2 linked regions of the Calidifontibacter indicus genome follow. Each later gene encodes a partner of the first gene's protein in a complex. Links are inferred from orthologs where the notes say so. Each region holds a gene or a part of one and is shown in the gene's direction. Other genes may lie near its edges. The genes, in order: DFJ65_RS09210 and DFJ65_RS16155.

The links.
Region 2: the proteins of DFJ65_RS09210 (region 1) and DFJ65_RS16155 are in contact, whole or in part, in a solved structure (PDB 8BNU), measured with the Escherichia coli proteins. The link is inferred for Calidifontibacter indicus from one-to-one orthologs.

What each region holds. Positions count from the first base shown.
Region 1 is NZ_QTUA01000001.1:1,926,201-1,934,525, forward strand. Bases 3,108-6,081 are described here. They hold DFJ65_RS09210 (3-hydroxyacyl-CoA dehydrogenase NAD-binding domain-containing protein), read left to right. Parts: upstream 3,108-3,500; coding sequence 3,501-5,663; downstream 5,664-6,081. Other genes in these bases: DFJ65_RS09205 (acetyl-CoA C-acetyltransferase), read left to right, coding at 3,108-3,462; DFJ65_RS09220 (SRPBCC family protein), read right to left, coding at 6,049-6,081. In the rest of the region: DFJ65_RS09190 (flavin reductase family protein), read right to left, coding at 58-648; DFJ65_RS09195 (TetR/AcrR family transcriptional regulator), read right to left, coding at 645-1,298; DFJ65_RS09200 (enoyl-CoA hydratase-related protein), read right to left, coding at 1,295-2,113; more of DFJ65_RS09205, read left to right, coding at 2,251-3,107; more of DFJ65_RS09220, read right to left, coding at 6,082-6,498; DFJ65_RS09225 (phytoene desaturase family protein), read right to left, coding at 6,528-8,117; DFJ65_RS09230 (Dps family protein), read right to left, coding at 8,150-8,325. UniProt on the Escherichia coli protein: Catalyzes the formation of a hydroxyacyl-CoA by addition of water on enoyl-CoA. Also exhibits 3-hydroxyacyl-CoA epimerase and 3-hydroxyacyl-CoA dehydrogenase activities.
Region 2 is NZ_QTUA01000001.1:3,398,838-3,407,073, reverse strand. Bases 2,245-5,129 are described here. They hold DFJ65_RS16155 (acetyl-CoA C-acetyltransferase), read left to right. Parts: upstream 2,245-2,984; coding sequence 2,985-4,274; downstream 4,275-5,129. Other genes in these bases: DFJ65_RS16150 (3-oxoacyl-ACP reductase), read left to right, coding at 4,271-5,129; DFJ65_RS16160 (TetR/AcrR family transcriptional regulator), read right to left, coding at 2,245-2,879. In the rest of the region: DFJ65_RS16170 (MFS transporter), read left to right, coding at 1-47; DFJ65_RS16165 (acyl-CoA dehydrogenase family protein), read right to left, coding at 181-2,130; more of DFJ65_RS16160, read right to left, coding at 2,163-2,244; more of DFJ65_RS16150, read left to right, coding at 5,130-5,629; DFJ65_RS16145 (MaoC/PaaZ C-terminal domain-containing protein), read left to right, coding at 5,743-6,618; rpmG (50S ribosomal protein L33), read left to right, coding at 6,946-7,116; DFJ65_RS16125 (hypothetical protein), read left to right, coding at 7,657-8,236.

The sequences.
Region 1 (8,325 bases):
TGCCGCGCACCGGGTGTGGCCGAGAAACCGACCCGGTTGTCGGATCCGAGTGGCCGGCTACTTCGGGCGGGGGAGGTTCACCGTCCGGCCGTAGGTGACGTAGCGCGATCCGGAGAGCCTGGCGAGCGGGTCGAGCAGCCATTCCATGGGTCGGCCGTCGTCGTCGAGCACCGACTCGTCGACGGCCGCCACGACGACCCGGCCCATCACCACGAACGAGTCGCCCACGGGAACCACCTGGTGCAGTTCGCACTCCAGCGCCGCAGGCGAGGCGGCCACCCGCCACGGTGCCACCTTGGTCGACCGTTCCTTCTCGAGTCCGGCCAGCTCGAACTCGTCGACCTCCGGCGGCGCGGTCGCCGACGTGGCGTTCATCGGTTCCAGCAGCGCGCGGGAGGCGAGATTCACCACGAACTCACCCGTGGCCTCGATGTTGCGCAGCGAGTCCTTGCGCCCGACCGAGGTGAACTGGACGATCGGCGGCGCCCCGGAGGCGACGGTGAAGAACGAGTGCGGCGCGAGGTTGGCGCGGCCTTGCGCGTCCAGGGTGGAAACCCACGCGATCGGGCGAGGCACAACCAACGCGGTGAGCAGCCGGTAGGGCTCGGGTGCGGGCAGGTCGTCCATGCTGAGGACACGGCGTGTCATGGTTGAACGGTATGCCCCTCGGTGCCGCTGTGGTCGCCGGTGACCGCCGGCAACACGTCGCCGACGATCGCGATCAGCGACTCCGTGAGCAGCAGGTGCGCCTGGGCGCGGGTGAGCGTGTCCGACCGCAGCCACTCGCGGACGGCGCCCTTCGCCATGAGGCAGTAGGCCCGCAACGCGGCGCGCTCGGGTGAGTGCTCCGTGCTGTCGGTGCCGAGGCCCACCATCTGCAGGATCTTCCGGGCGGCGATGTCGTCGGCGGTGGCCAGGATCCGTTCCACCTCCGAGTCGCCCGCAATGCCCTCGGGCCCGGTGACGGCGATGTAGGTGCGCCCGTGGCGCGCGACGGTGTCCAGGAACCAGTCGACGCTGTGCTCGACGCGCTCCCGCACCGGGCGGTCCTGCGGCACGTCGGCGTCGTCGATGTTCGGCACCAACACCATCGCCCGCACGACCTCGAGGTAGAGGTCGCGTTTGGTGCCGAAATAGTGGTGGATCAGACCACGGGTGACCCCGGCCGCGTCGGCGAGCTCGATCGTCGACACCTGCGAATACGGGCGCTCACCGAACAGCCGCACGGCGCAGCCGAGGATCTCCTCGCGGCGCGCGTCGGCCTCGAGCCGGCGGTGCCGACCCGCCGTCCCGGTCACCACGGAAGGAAGTCCGGCAGGTCGTCCGCGACCCGGCCGGGGAACTGCGGGGCGCGCCGCTCCAGGAAGGAGGTGACGCCCTCGGCGGTGTCGGCGCTCGACCCGCAGGAGGCGATGAGCCGCGAGTCGAGATCGAACGCCGCATCGGGGGAGGGGAGAGCACTGATCCGGTGCAGCCCCTTGCGGATGACGGCAACGGACACCGGAGCTGTGACGGTGGCGAGTTCCTCGGCGAGTTCGAGCGCCCGTTCGAGCACTTCGTCCGCCGGGCGCAACTCGGTGACGAGCCCTGCCGCGAGTGCCTCCGCGGCAGGGATCAGTCGTCCGCTGACCATCCAGTCGGTGGCGCGGCCCATGCCGACCAGGCGGGGGAGGAACCAGACCGAGCCGCCCTCGGGGAAGAGGCCGCGCCGGCCGAAGACGAACCCGAAGCGGCTGTCGTCGGCCGCGATCCGGAAGTCGGCGGGAAGGATCATCGTCGACCCGACCCCGACGGCGGCTCCGCGCACGGCGGCGATGACGGGTTTGTCCGATTCGTACATCGGCCGGGTGACGCGGGAGGCCGGCTCGAGTTCTTCGGTTGCGTCCGTGATCCGGCCGCCGCCGAGGGCGCTGAGGTCGGCGCCGACGCAGAAGTCGCTGCCTGCACCCGTCAGCACGATCACGCGGACGGCGTCGTCCCGGTTCGCGGCGACCAGTGCCGCGGCGAGTTCGTTCGCCATCTGGTTGGTGTACGCATTGCGCGCATCGGGTCGGTCGAGCGTGATGAGCGCTGTGTGTCCGGTGATCTCGAACCGGACCTGGGCGTCGGTCATGGTGGCCTCGTGCATCCGTTGCGGGCGTGTCGGTCGCCATCGTGGACGCACTGTTGACACTCTGTCAACAGCCCGCCGATACTCGGATCACGCCCCGGAACGGCGGCGTTCGACCTGCTCCGAAAGGACCGCTCTCGATGAGCACCGAAGCATTCGTGTACGACGCGATCCGCACCCCGCGCGGTCGCAACCGCGGGGGTTCCCTGCACGGCACCAAGCCGATCGACCTCGTCGTCGGCCTCATCGACGAACTGCGTCGCCGTAACCCTTCGCTCGACCCCGCGCGCATCGACGACGTCGTGCTCGGCGTCGTCTCGCCGGTGGGCGACCAGGGCTCGGTCATCGCGCGCACCGCGGCGATCGCGGCCGGCCTGCCCGACACGGTCGGTGGCGTCCAGCTGAACCGGTTCTGCGCATCGGGCCTCGAGGCGGTCAACACCGCGGCCCAGAAGGTGCTCTCCGGCTGGGACCACCTGGTGATCGCCGGTGGGGTCGAGTCGATGTCGCGTGTGCCGATCGGGTCGGACGGCGGCGCCTGGGCGAACGACCCGGCGACGAATTACGACTCCTATTTCGTGCCGCAGGGCATCGGGGCCGACCTGATCGCCACGATCGAGGGCTTCAGCCGGGAGGACGTCGATGCCTATGCCGTGCGTTCTCAGCAGTTGGCGGCGAAGGCCTGGGCGAACGGCTACTTCTCCCGCTCGGTCGTGCCGGTGGTCGACCGCAACGGGCTGGTCGTGCTCGACCACGACGAGCACATGCGTCCCGATTCCACCGTCGAGAGCCTCGGGTCGCTGAAGCCGGCGTTCGCCGGGATGGGTGAGGCTGGCGGGTTCGACGCCGTCGCGCTGCAGAAGTACCACGCGGTCGAGCGGATCAACCACGTCCACACCGGCGGTAACTCCTCCGGCATCGTCGACGGGGCCGCGCTCGTGCTCGTCGGTTCGGAGCAGATCGGTCAGGAGCTCGGGCTCACTCCGCGCGCCCGCATCGTGGCCACCGCCACCAGCGGCGCCGACCCGACGATCATGCTCACCGGTCCGACGCCGGCCACCCGCAAGCTGTTCGACACCGCCGGCATCACCGCCGACGACGTCGACCTGTTCGAGATCAACGAAGCCTTCGCGTCGGTCGTGCTGAAGTACCAGCGCGACATCGGCATCCCGGACGAGAAGCTCAACGTCAACGGCGGCGCGATCGCGATGGGGCACCCACTGGGTGCGACCGGCGCGATGATCCTCGGCACGATGGTCGACGAGCTCGAGCGGCGTGACCAGAAGCGTGCGGTCGTCACCCTCTGCATCGGCGGCGGTATGGGTGTCGCCACTCTCATCGAGCGCGTCTGAACGCGCGAAACAGGCTGCGAACCAAGGAAATCGAACTGATGAGCAACTCGAACACGATTCGTTACCAGAAGGACGGCGACGGCGTCGTCGTCCTCACCATGGACGACCCGAACCAGTCGGCCAACACGATGAACGCCGACTACATCGCCTCGATGCGCACCGCCGTCGACCGGTTGGTCGCCGAGAAGGACGACATCACCGGCGTCGTCATCACCTCGGCGAAGAAGACCTTCTTCGCCGGTGGCGACCTCCACGACCTGATGGCCACCCGCAAGGAGCAGGCGCAGGAGTTCTTCGAAGGGATCGGCGAGGTCAAGGCGCAGATGCGTGCCCTCGAGACCCTCGGCAAGCCCGTCGTGGCGGCGATCAACGGTGCCGCGATGGGCGGCGGCCTGGAGATCGCTCTTGCCACCCACCACCGCGTCATCGCCGACGTCAAGGGCGCCCAGGTCGGGCTGCCCGAGGTGACCCTCGGTCTGTTGCCCGGCGGTGGCGGGGTCGTGCGCACCGTCCGCATGCTCGGCATCGCCGACGCGCTGCTGAAGGTGCTGCTCCAGGGCACCCGCTATGCCGCCAAGGACGCCCTCGAGCTCGGACTGGTCGACGAGGTCGTGGGCAGCGTCGAGGAGTTGGTGCCGGCGGCGAAGGCATGGATCGCCGCCAACCCCGAGGCCCAGCAGCCCTGGGACGTCAAGGGATACAAGATTCCGGGCGGCACGCCGACGAACCCCGCGTTCGCGGCCAACCTGCCGGCTTTCCCGGCGAACCTGCGCAAGCAGCTCAAGGGTGCGAACTACCCGGCGCCGCGGGCGATCCTCGCTGCCGCGGTCGAGGGCGCGCAGGTCGACTTCGACACCGCGCTCGTGATCGAGTCGCGCTACCTGACCGAGCTGGTCACCGGACCGGTCTCGAAGAACATGATCAAGGCGTTCTTCTTCGACCTCGAACACATCAACCGGGGCGGCAGTCGGCCCGCCGACCAGCCGAAGTACACCGCGAAGAAGGTGGGTGTGCTGGGGGCCGGAATGATGGGCGCCGGCATCGCGTACGTCTGTGCCCGCGGCGGCATGGAGGTCGTGCTCAAGGACGTCTCGCTGGAGGCGGCCGAGCGCGGAAAGGGTTACTCGGCAAGCCTTTTCGACAAGGCTGTCGCGCGCGGCAAGTCGAGCCAGGAGCAGGCGGACGAGGTGCTCGCGCGCATCACGCCGACCGCCGACGCCGGCGACCTCGCCGGGTGCGACCTCGTGATCGAGGCCGTCTTCGAGAGCGTCGAGCTGAAGCACAAGGTCTTTCGGGAGATCGAGGAGGTCGTCAACGCCGACGCCGTGCTCGGCTCGAACACCTCGACCCTGCCGATCACTGGCCTCGCCGACGGCGTGCAGAAGCCGGAGAACTTCATCGGTCTGCACTTCTTCTCCCCGGTCGACAAGATGCCGCTGCTGGAGATCATCGCCGGCGACAAGACCAGCGACGAGACGCTGGCGAAGGCGTTCGACATCGCGCAGCAGATCCGCAAGACCCCGATCGTGGTCAACGACAGCCGCGGGTTCTTCACCAGCCGCGTCATCGGAACCTTCCTGAACGAGGCCATCGCGATGGTCGGCGAGGGGGTGCACCCGCAGTCGGTCGAGCAGGCCGGTCTGCAGGCGGGCTACCCGGCCGCGCCGCTGCAGCTCGCCGACGAGCTCAACCTGACGCTGATGAGCAAGATCCAGAAGGAGACCCGCGACGGTCTCGTGGCCGACGGCAAGGGGGACTCCTACTACGAGCACCCCGCCTACGCCATCGTTGACTCGGTGATCGAGCAGGGCCGCAAGGGCAAGCTCGGCGGCGCCGGCTTCTACGACTACGCCGACGGCAAGCGCACCGGCCTGTGGAAGGGCCTGGTCGAGAAGTTCGCTGGCGACAAGGAACTCCCGTTCGAGGACATGAAGGAGCGCATGCTGTTCGCCGAAGCGCTCGAGACGGTGAAGTGCTTCGACGAGGGCGTGCTGCGTTCGGTCGAGGACGCCAACATCGGTTCGATCTTCGGTATCGGGTTCCCCGGCTGGACCGGCGGCGTCGTGCAGTACATGAACGGGTACGAGGGCGGTCTTGCCGGCTTCGTCGCCCGCGCTCGTGAACTTGCCGATCGCTACGGCCCGCAGTTCAACCCGCCGGCCTCGCTGGTGGCCAAGGCCGAGGCGGGGGAGACCTACTGACCTGATCGGATCCCGATCGACGAGACGGCGCCCGACGGAATGAATCCGTCGGGCGCCGCTTGGTGCCTGCTCACGTACCCGCAGGAACGCCGCGGGTACGGGTGGGTCACCCTGCGTCAGCAGCCCGTTGCGGGTGCCCGGAACCCGGGGAACGGGTTGATGTCGCCCATGAAGGTGTATCGACCGCCGACGCCGCTCTGGTTCACCTCCGAGCCGGTCGCGGTGGCCGGTGCCTCATGAACCAGGGCAGCAAGACCTGATCCAGGTGTTCCGCGACAAGGATCGCCGGGACTGATCAGCCGGAACGCAGTGGCCCCGACCGCGTCGGTGGGCGGGGCCACTGCATTCGCCGCCCGGAGCCGACCGCGAACTTCAGAAAATCCGGTCAGGGTTGGTCGGCGCGTTCGGCGAGCAGGGCCAGACGGAGCATGGACTCGCGGTTGCGTGGGGTGATTGCGGCCTGCCGGGCGACCATGGGTACGGCCTTGATCGGCCCGCTGTCCGCGTCCTCGGCCATCGTGATCGTGGTGCCGCCGTCCGCGGCTGGTTCCAGCGTCAGGGTGACCACCGCGGTACCGAACGGGCGCGTCTTCGCCCGGATACGCAGCAGCCGAGCGGGCTGCGACTCGAGCACCTCGGTGTCGTCGTCCAGCAGCAGCGGCCAGGAACCGACGCTGTGATGCAACTTGGTGCCCGCGGCGGGGAAGCCCCGCTCGACCGCCCGCATCCTGGACGCGCCCACCACCCAGCAGGGGTACCGCCAGCCGTCCGCGAGCACGTCCCACACCGCTTCGGGCGAGGCGCTGGTGGTGTGTCGAACCTGCAACGTGTCCATGGAGTTCCTCCGTGTGATTGGTGCCGGCGTCAGAAGCGCGGCGTGGTGTTGTCGATGATGCGGCGGAGTCGTCGACCGACCAGGCCTGCACCGCGGCCGACCACACCCCGGTCGCGCAGCGCCGCGTGGGCCGCCATGTGCCCGGCACCGCCGTGCACGCCGCCGCCCGGGTGGATCGCGGCGCTGCCCAGATAGAGGCCGCGGACGTAGGTGCGTGGGCCGCCCAGACCGGTCACCGGGCGCCACATCGCCTGCTGGAACAGCTGCATGGTGCCGCCGCCGACCGCGCCCCGCCCGAGGTTGGCGTCGGCCTGCGCGAGGCTTCGGGGGGTCTGGTCCCAGCGCTCGACCACCAGGTCACGCCAGCCGGGAGCGAACCGATCGAGCATCTGCTCAGACCGCCCGATCAGTTCGGCCGCGGCGTCCTCGTCCTCGAGGCCGCGGGGCAGGTGGGTGTACAGCCACAGCGCCTCGGTCCCCGCGGGGGATCGGCTGGGGTCGATGGTCGTCATCTGCCCGATCAGGGCGAACGGGTGATGCGGGATCCGCCCGGCACTCAGCTCGGCACTCCAGGTGACGAGCTCGCGGTGGTCGCCGCCGACATGGACCACGCCGGTGCCTCGGGCAGCCGCCGCCGTCCAGGGCATTGGTGCGGACAACCCGAGGTTGAGTTTGACCGTCGGCAGGTCCCAGGTGAAGCGGTCCATCCGGGCCCGGATGCCGGCCGGGACGTCGTCGAGCAGTTCCCCGTACAACATCGGCGCGCTGGTGTCGGCGATCACGACGCGTGCTCGCAGAGCCTCACCGGAAGCGGTCTGCACGCCCTGCACGCGGTCCCCGGAAGTCTCGATCCGGGTCACCCGATCGCCGGTGCGGATCTGCACCCCGGACGCCTGCGCGCGGGCGGCCAGAGCCTGCGCCAGGCCGCCGGTGCCGCCGCGGGGCGAAGGGAAACCGACGTCCTGGGCGAGCATCGTCATGATCCAGCCGTAGATCCCGCTGCCGGGTGCATCGGGTGGGATGTCGGCGTGCATCGCGTTGCCGGACAACAGGTTCCGTGCCGCCGACCCACCGAACCGCTCCCGGCTCAGCTGTTCCACCGGCAACAGCGCGAACCGGGCGAAGTCGAGCAGCTGGGAACCACCCACCGCGCGCACCAGCGCAGGCAGGGAGCGGATCGGGGGCCACTGCAGCAACAACGCGTCGAGCAGCGGCCCCTTCACCGAGTCATACGCCTCGACGAGCCGACGCCATTGGTGACCGTCCCCGGTGTGTCCGGCATCGAGATGCTCGGCGGTGACCGCGGGGTCCGCGGATAGCAGATCGCCGTGCGTGTCGGACGGGTCCGCGAGGTGCGCGACGACCCGGTCGGTGCGGGCCCATTGCAGGCCGTACCGCTCGAGTTCGAGCCCCTTGAGCACCGGCGAGGCCAGCGCCAGCGGATGGCACGCGCTGAACTCGTCCATCACGAAGTCGCCCACCTGCCGGTGCGCGACCGCCCCGCCGACCACATCGCGCTCCTCGAGAACCACCACCTGCCAACCCTGCTCGGCGAGTTCGATGGCGGCAACCAGGCCGTGGTGCCCCGCGCCGACGATCACCGCGTCGTAGTGCGTCATGCGACTCCCATCCGGGTCGTCGGGGCGAGCGGTCAGGGCTTACGGGTTTTTGCCGCCGCGCCCTTCTCGGTGGTGGTGCCCGCGTCCGCCAGGACGCCGGTGTAGCTCTCCAGGTGGGCCCGCACGAACCACTGGAACTTCTCCAGCTCGGCGGTGTGACCGATCACCATGTCCTGGGTGACCGGGTCGAGGTCCTCGAGTTCCTCGA
Region 2 (8,236 bases), 1.5 Mb from region 1 along the record:
CCGTGCTCACCGTCGTCGGCCTGCGCCGTCCGCGTCCGCGCCGTTAAGCAAGCCAACTCGCGGCTGCCGACACCAAGTCGCGTCAGACGCGACTTACTCGCCGGTTCGAGCGAATACGGCTGAGTAAGTCGCGTCTGACGCGAGTTGAGGTTCGGGCCCGCTCCCGGCGAGACCCGAGGCTCAGGCGAAGGTGGTGCTCGGCGTGCCGGTGGCGATCGGCGCGGTGATCAGCGACTCGGGGATGCCGAGGCCGTCGACCAGCGAGTGCACATACGGACGCAGTTCCTGGCACAACTGGTTGACGGTGGCCGTCACCTGACGCGAGCGGCTGGTGTTGAGCCGTCCGTGTTCGAGGAACCACGCCTTGTCCTGCTCGATCGACGACAGCGCGTAGAGCGACAGCACCTTGCCCATGAGCGTCTTGGCGTCGCCGTCGGGCATCTGCTCCAGCGCCTCGAGCGAGTCCTCGAGCACGCAGCGGTCGACGTGGGTGCGCGCCGCGAAGAGCACGTGGTCCTGAGCGTCGTTGAACAGCTCGAACCCGTTGTCCTTGGTGGCCTTGCGCAGCCGCTTGCCGACGGTCTCCAGTGCGTGGTCGGCGCGCTGCTCGAACATCGACAGCTGCCAGCCGTGGTCGTCCATCGCCGACTCGTGGTCGCGGCCGCGGGCGATGTCGCGCAGACGCTGCAGCCCGGCACGGCCGGCGGTGCGCTCGACCAGACCCTCGGCGACCTGCTTGGTGACGAGTCCGGCGAGGTCGGCCATCGCGAGGTCGCCGAACATCTCCTTGTACTCGGTGAGCAGACCCTTGGCGACCAGCTGCAGCAGCACCGTGTTGTCGCCCTCGAAGGTGGCGAACACATCGACGTCGGCACGGGCCTGGGTGAGCTGATTCTCGGCGATGAAGCCGGCGCCGCCGCAGGCCTCGCGCGCGGTCTGCAGTGCCTCGATGGCGTGCCAGGTGCTGACCGCCTTGAGCCCGGCCACCCGGGTCTCGAGCTCGCGGATCGCTTCCTTCGGGTGCTCCTGACCGTCGGGCAGCGGGGTGCCGTGGAGCTCCTGCAGCGTCTCGGTGACGGAGTTCTGGGCGAAGGTCAGCGCGTACGACTTCGCCAGCAGCGGGAACAGCTTGCGCTGGTGGGCCAGGTAGTCGAGCACGACGATCTCCTGCTCGGCGCCGGGCGCCTCGAACTGCCGGCGCCGCGCCCCGTAGCGCAGCGCGATGGCCAGCCCCTTCTTGCCGGCGCTCGCCGCGCCGCCGCCCACACACACACGTCCGCGGACGAGGGTGCCGAGCATGGTGAAGAAGCGTGCGTTCTCGTTGGCGATGTCGGAGTGGTAGGTGCCGTCGGAGTCGAGGTCGGCGAACTTGTTGAGCAGCGCCTCGCGCGGGATGCGCACCTGATCGAAGCTGAAGGTGCCGTTGTCGACGCCGGGCAGGCCGCCCTTGACGCCGTTGTCGCCGATGGTGACGCCCTTGATCGGGTTGCCCTCGCCGTCGCGCACATCCATCAGGACGGCGTGCACGCCGTACTCGGCGAACGAGTCGCCGGCCGGGGTGCGCAGTTGACCGAAGACGACGGCCATCCGCGCGTCCTTGGCGGCGTTGCCGATGTAGGTCTTCGCGGCGCTCGGGGTGGGGGAGTCGACGACGAGTTCGTCGGTGGCCGGGTCGAAGGTGATCGTGGTCTCCAGGCGCTGCACGTTGGAGCCGTGGCCGATCTCGGTCATCGCGAACGACCCGAGGATCTCGGCGTTCATGATGCCGCTGAGCACCTTGTCGTGGTGGCGGGCCGAGCCGAGCCGGGCCACGGCGCCGCCGAAGAGCCCGAACTGCACGCCGCCCTTGACCAGCAGCGACAGGTCGCCGTAGCCCTGCATCTCGAACAGTGCGCACGACGCGCCGTAGTCGTGGGTGCCGCCGTAGGCCGCCGGGAAGCCGACGCGTCCGTGGCCGAGCGCCGCGATCTTGCCGAGTTGGTCGGTGACGCGCTCGCGCTGCTCCTGGGTGGAGGCGCCCGGGTCGCCCAGCAGCAGGGCCGGGTCGGCCTGGCCGCGGAACTCCTCGCGGATCTCGCGGTAGTGGCCGTCAAGGGCGTCGCGCAGGCCGGTGGCGATGGGGTCATTCATCGGTGGGACTCCGTTCGTCGAGTGACTCGAGGTCATCGGTTTCGAGGGGAGAGGTCGGAAGTAGTGGCGGCTTCGGCTCCGTCGACCGGACGCAGCACGCCGGTGAGCCCGACGGACGCGAACTCGGCGAGGTGTTGCACGACCTGCGCACGGGGCGGACGGTCGGGGTCGGCGAGCCAGCGGTCGGCGGCCTCGCGCACGTATCCGACGAGCGCGTGCCCCCACGTGCGTGCGGGGGAGGTGTCGCGGCCGGCCGCCGTGAGCGCCGCGGTGAACAGTTCGGACAGCCGTCCGGCGATCGCGTCGGTCAGCCCGGCGACCGGGTCGGCCTCGGCGGGCAGGTCGACCAGCGGACGGCGGACGACGAACCGGTAGACCTCGGGGTCGTTCTCGACCAGTCGCAGGTAGCTGTCGATCACCGCGACCAGCACCGCGTGCGGGTCGGCGTCACGCAGCGAGGCGGGGTCGTCGGGGTCGATGCCGGAGGAGATCGCCTTGTCGAAGTCGCTGAGGATCAGTGAGTCGACCGCCTCGACGACCGCGAGATAGAGCCCGAGCCGGTCGCCGAGGTGGCGGTAGATCACGGTCTTGGAGGTGCCCGCGGTGGCCGCGATGTCGTCCATGCCGACGGTCGCGCCGTGTTTGCGGATGGCCTTGATCGCGGCTTCGACGAGTTGTCGGCGCCGCTGCACCCGGTGGGTCGTCCAACGGGTGTCGCGGCCGTCGAGGCGGTTGGTCTCCGAAGTCATGATCTGCCAAGAGTATCTGAAACTCTGCGTACCTGCTACTCTGGGTATCGGTAAATTTCGACGGCGCAGACGCCGTCCGATCATCGAACCACGGGAGTGACCCACATGAGTTCCAGCGCGCGTGACGTCTACGTCATCGGCGGAAACCGCATTCCGTTCGCCCGCTCGGGCGGCAAGTACCTGAAGGCGTCCAACCAGGACATGCTCACCGCCGTGATCGACGGTCTGGTGGCCCGCTTCAGCCTCAATGGCGAGCGACTCGGCGAGGTCGCCGCGGGTGCCGTCATCAAGCACGCCCGCGACTTCAACCTGACTCGCGAGTGCGTGCTCGGCTCGCACCTCGACCCGACCACCCCCGCGTACGACGTGCAGCAGGCGTGCGGCACCGGCCTGCAGGCCGTGGTGCAGGTGGCCAACAAGATCGCGCTCGGTCAGATCGACTCCGGCATCGCCGGTGGCACCGACACGACGTCCGACGCCCCGCTGGCCGTCAACGACGACCTGCGCAAGACGCTGCTCAAGGCCAACTACGCCAAGAGCCCCGCGCAGCGCGTGCAGGCCCTGCTGAAGGTGCGCCCCAACCAGCTCGCGCCCGAGCAGCCCAAGAACTCCGAGCCGCGCACCGGCCTGTCGATGGGCGAGCACATGGCGATCACCGCCAAGGAGTGGGGCATCACCCGCGAGGCTCAGGACGAGCTCGCGGTCGCCTCGCACCACAACCTCGCCGCCGCCTACGACCGCGGCTTCTTCGACGACCTCGTCACCCCCTATCTCGGTCTCACCAAGGACCAGAACCTGCGCCCCGACTCCTCGGTCGAGAAGCTCGCCACCCTCAAGCCGGTCTTCGGCAAGGGCGAGGGAGCCACGATGACGGCGGGCAACTCGACCCCGCTCACCGACGGCGCCTCCGCGGTGCTGCTCGGCTCGCAGGAGTGGGCGCACGACCACGGTCTCGCACCGCTGGCCCGTTTCGTCGACGCCGAGACCGCGGCTGTGGACTACGTGCACGGCAACGAGGGGCTGTTGATGGCCCCGCCGTACGCCATCGCCCGACTGCTCGAGCGCAACAACCTCACGCTGCAGGACTTCGACTACTACGAGATCCACGAGGCGTTCGCGTCGACCGTGCTGTGCCACCTGGCCGCGATGGAAGACGCGGAGTTCTGCAAGACCAAGCTCGGCCTCGACACCCCGCTCGGGTCGATCGACCGCGCCAAGCTCAACGTCAACGGCTCCTCGCTGGCCGCCGGACACCCGTTCGCGGCCACCGGCGGCCGCATCGTCGCCTTGCTGGCGAAGATGCTCCACGAAAAGGGCGAAGGCAGCCGCGGCCTCATCTCTATCTGTGCAGCCGGCGGCCAGGGCGTCGTCGCAATTCTGGAGGGATCCAAGTGACTGACGGATACACCAAGTTCGTGAACGGCGGCTTCGGCAAGAAGATCGCCGGCACCGTCGGCCTGCCGCAGCCGACGGTCCTGCGCCGCTACAAGGTCGGCCAAGACCTCCTCGAAGGTCCGGCCGCCATCGCCGGCGTCGGCGAGGCCCCGGCGCTCGAGGTCGTGCGCAAGGTGCTCGCCGACTCGGGTGTGAGCGTCGTTGAGGCACAGGCCGATTCGACCTACGACAGCAAGCTGTCGGCGATCGTCTTCGACGCCACCGCGGCTCGCACCATCGACGAACTGCAGCAGCTGCGCGCCACCGTCGGCCCCGCGATGAAGTCGCTCGGCAAGAACGGCCGCATCATCGTGCTCAGCGCCGTGCCGGCCCAGGAGACCGACGTCGAGGCCGCCGCCACCCAGCAGGCGCTCGAGGGCATCACCCGCAGCCTCGGCAAGGAGATGCGCGCCGGTGGCACCGCCAACCTGCTGCGCATCGGTGAGCAGGCATCGGACGACGCGCTCGCCGGCCCGCTGCGCTTCTTCCTGTCGGCGCGCTCGGCCTACGTGTCGGGTCAGCCGGTGACGATCGACGCCGGCGACGTGCCGACCGTCGAGGACGTGCACGTGCCGCTCGCCGGCGAGGTCGCCGTCATCACCGGCGCCGCCCGCGGCATCGGTGCCGAGATCGCGAAGGTCTTCGCCCGCGCCGGCGCGAAGGTCATCGCCGTCGACATCCCGGCCGCCGGCGATTCCCTCGCCAAGGTCGCCAACTCCATCGGCGCGACCGCCCTGCAGCTCGACATCACCTCGCCCGACGCGGGCGAACGCATCGCCAAGGCCGTCGCCCAGCACGCCGACAAGCTCGACATCATCGTGCACAACGCCGGCATCACCCGCGACAAGCTGTTCGTCAACACCGACGAGGCCCGCTGGGGTTCGGTGCTCGACGTCAACCTGCAGTCGCAGTTCCGGATGAACAAGGTGCTGCTCGACCCGTCCGTCAAGGGTGGCCTGAAGGACGGCGGCCGGATCGTGTCCGTCGCCTCCATCAGCGGCATCGGTGGCAACCGCGGCCAGTCCAACTACGCCGCGTCCAAGGCCGGCGTCATCGGCATGGTGCGCCAGCTGTCGCAGGAGCTCGCCGACCGCAAGATCACCGTCAACGCCGTCGCGCCGGGCTTCATCGAGACCGAGATGACCGCGAAGATCCCGATGGGCACCCGCGAGGTCGGACGGCGCCTCAACTCGCTGCTGCAGGGCGGCCAGCCGGTCGACGTGGGCGAGGCCATCGCCTTCTTCGCCGAGCCGAGCTCGGCCGCGGTCACCGGCCAGGTGCTGCGCGTCTGCGGCCAGTCGCAGCTCGGCGCCTGAGCGACCCGTCCGAACAGATCGGTCTCACAGATACCGTCACTCCTGACCGTCCCGTCGCCGGCCCACCGCCGGCGACGGGACGCACGGGCAAGACGCAGGAACAGGAAGCAACGATGACCAGAACCATCGAACTGAAGGCGACGCCCACGCTGGGTCCGATCCTGGCCAAGGCCGCCGCCACCGGCTTCGTCCGCAAAGGCCGCACGCTGCCCGACGTCCGCGTCGTCCAGCACGGCGTACGCATCGACCAGGGCGCGCTCGCCGCCTACGACCAGGTGTGCGGGTTCCCGGTGACCCACCTCGTGCCGTCCACCTACCTGCACGTGCTGGTGTTCCCGCTCCAGGTCAGCCTGATGGCCGACAAGGAGTTCCCGTACCCGCTGATGGGCAGCGTGCACCTGTCCAACACGATCACCCAGCACCGCCGCGTCGACGCCCTCGAGGTGCTCGACATCGAGGTGCGGGTCGACAACCTGCGCCCGCACTTCCGCGGCGCGCAGGCCGACTTCATCGCCACCGTCAAGGTCGGTGACGAGGTCGTCATGGACGAGGTGTCCACCTACCTGTTCCGCGGCCAGAAAGTGCCCGGCGAGGTGCCGCTCAAGGCCGACGAACCCGAGCCGGCCGACGGCCCCGGCGTCACCTGGGCGCTCACCGCCGACCTCGGACGCCGGTACGCTGCCGTCTCCGGCGACGTCAACCCGATCCACATGCACCCGCTCACCGCGAAGGCGCTCGGCTTCCCGACCACCATCGTCCACGGCATGTGGAGCAAGTCGAAGATGCTCGCCGCCGTCGAGAACCGCCTGCCCGAGCGCTACACCCTCTCCGTCGAGTTCAAGAAGCCGGTGCTCATCCCGGGCAAGGTCAAGTTCGTCGCCGGAGAGACCGCCACCGGCTGGAACCTCGTGCTCCGGTCGGCCCGCGAGGGCACCGTCCACGCCGTCGGAACCGTCGTCAGCGCGGGCGCCGACGGCTCGATTTCGTGAATCGAGCAGACGTCCGGTAATCTCTTCGCTGCGCTACCGAGCGGTTCGGGAACACCCCGGACGTCGGTGGAGGCAGGCCCCTATAGCTCAGTCGGCAGAGCGTCTCCATGGTAAGGAGAAGGTCAACGGTTCGATTCCGTTTGGGGGCTCTGGTCCACGTCAGGGCCTTGGAATGAACTCCGAGGCAGATGTGTTCCCCCTGGCGGGGTAGCTCAGCTGGTTAGAGCGCACGACTCATAATCGTGAGGTCGCGGGATCGAGCCCCGCTCCCGCTACCAAATCCCAAGCAGTACCCATATTCATTCGTTTTCGAGAGCAGGTTGCCCCGTGGCTAGCAAGAGCGCAGACATCCGTCCCAAGATCACCTTGGCGTGCGTGGACTGCAAGGAGCGCAACTACATCACCAAGAAGAACCGCCGCAACAACCCCGACCGGTTGGAGATGGCCAAGTTCTGCCCGCGTTGCGGCAAGCACACCGCGCACCGCGAGACCCGATAAGTCTCTTCGCGGCTCCTTCGCAGTCGAAACCCCCGGCGCTCGCGCCGGGGGTTTCGTGCGTCCCGCCGCGGTGAGCCTGGCGCTGTGGTCTGGTGGGTGCCACCTCCGGCAGTGCGGGTGCTCGACCTGCTTCGTGCCGGTGGGGAGTGAGCGCCGGGGGTTTCGTGCGTCCCGCCGCGGTGAGCCTGGCGCTGTGGTCCGGTGGGTGCCACTCCGGCAGTGCGGGTGCTCGACCTGCTTCGTTTCGACGGGTGCATCAACAACCCGCTGGTCGAGTAGGTGCGAGCCCGCTAGGGCGAGCGCCGCGATCGAGACCTCCCAGGGTGTTCGAGGCCGCTGGCGGGAGACCACACGGGGGTAGCGGGACCTCATTTGGATACCTGTAGTATCGGCGCGGGGATGTGACTTTGTGCAAACCCTTGTGCTAGAGGGCCCACTCGGGGCTACGCTGGCACTGCTCGGCGATGGTGACCCTCGGCTTCGGCCGGTGAACCTGACCCACAGCGCGGACACTTCGGGAAATTTTCAGGGGATAACAACATGGCTGACACTCGTACACCGGATCGCTCGATCTCACGACGCACGCTCGCCAAGGGCGCCGCGTGGAGCGTCCCGACCGTTGCCCTCGCGTCCGCTGCGCCGGCGCTGGCCAGCTCGATCCAGGTACCTCCGACGTTCACCTACAAGAGCGCGAACAAGATCCCGGGCAACAGCTGCAAGCCCGTCTGGTTCAAGGGTTACGTCTTCAACTTCACGGTGTGCAACCCGTCGCCGGTCGACATCTGGATCCACACCGTTTCCTACGTGCTATCGGGCACCAACGTTGCATACGCCCCGAACCCAAACCAGTTCCCGATGCTCATCCCGGCGAACCAATGCCGCGACGTGGGCTTCAACGCCACGAACAACGGCAACAGTGCCAACGACGTGTTCACGGCAACGCTCACCGTGGTCTGGGACCACACGCAGGACGGCAGCGACAGCACCGATCACAACCCTGTGGTTGTGCCCATCAGTGTGACTTCGACGCCGCCGATTCCCGAATGCGAAGACGCGAAGAAGACGGCTGCTGCGGCGTCCGAAGGCACGTCTTCCACGAGCTCGTCTGCCGCGAAGTCGT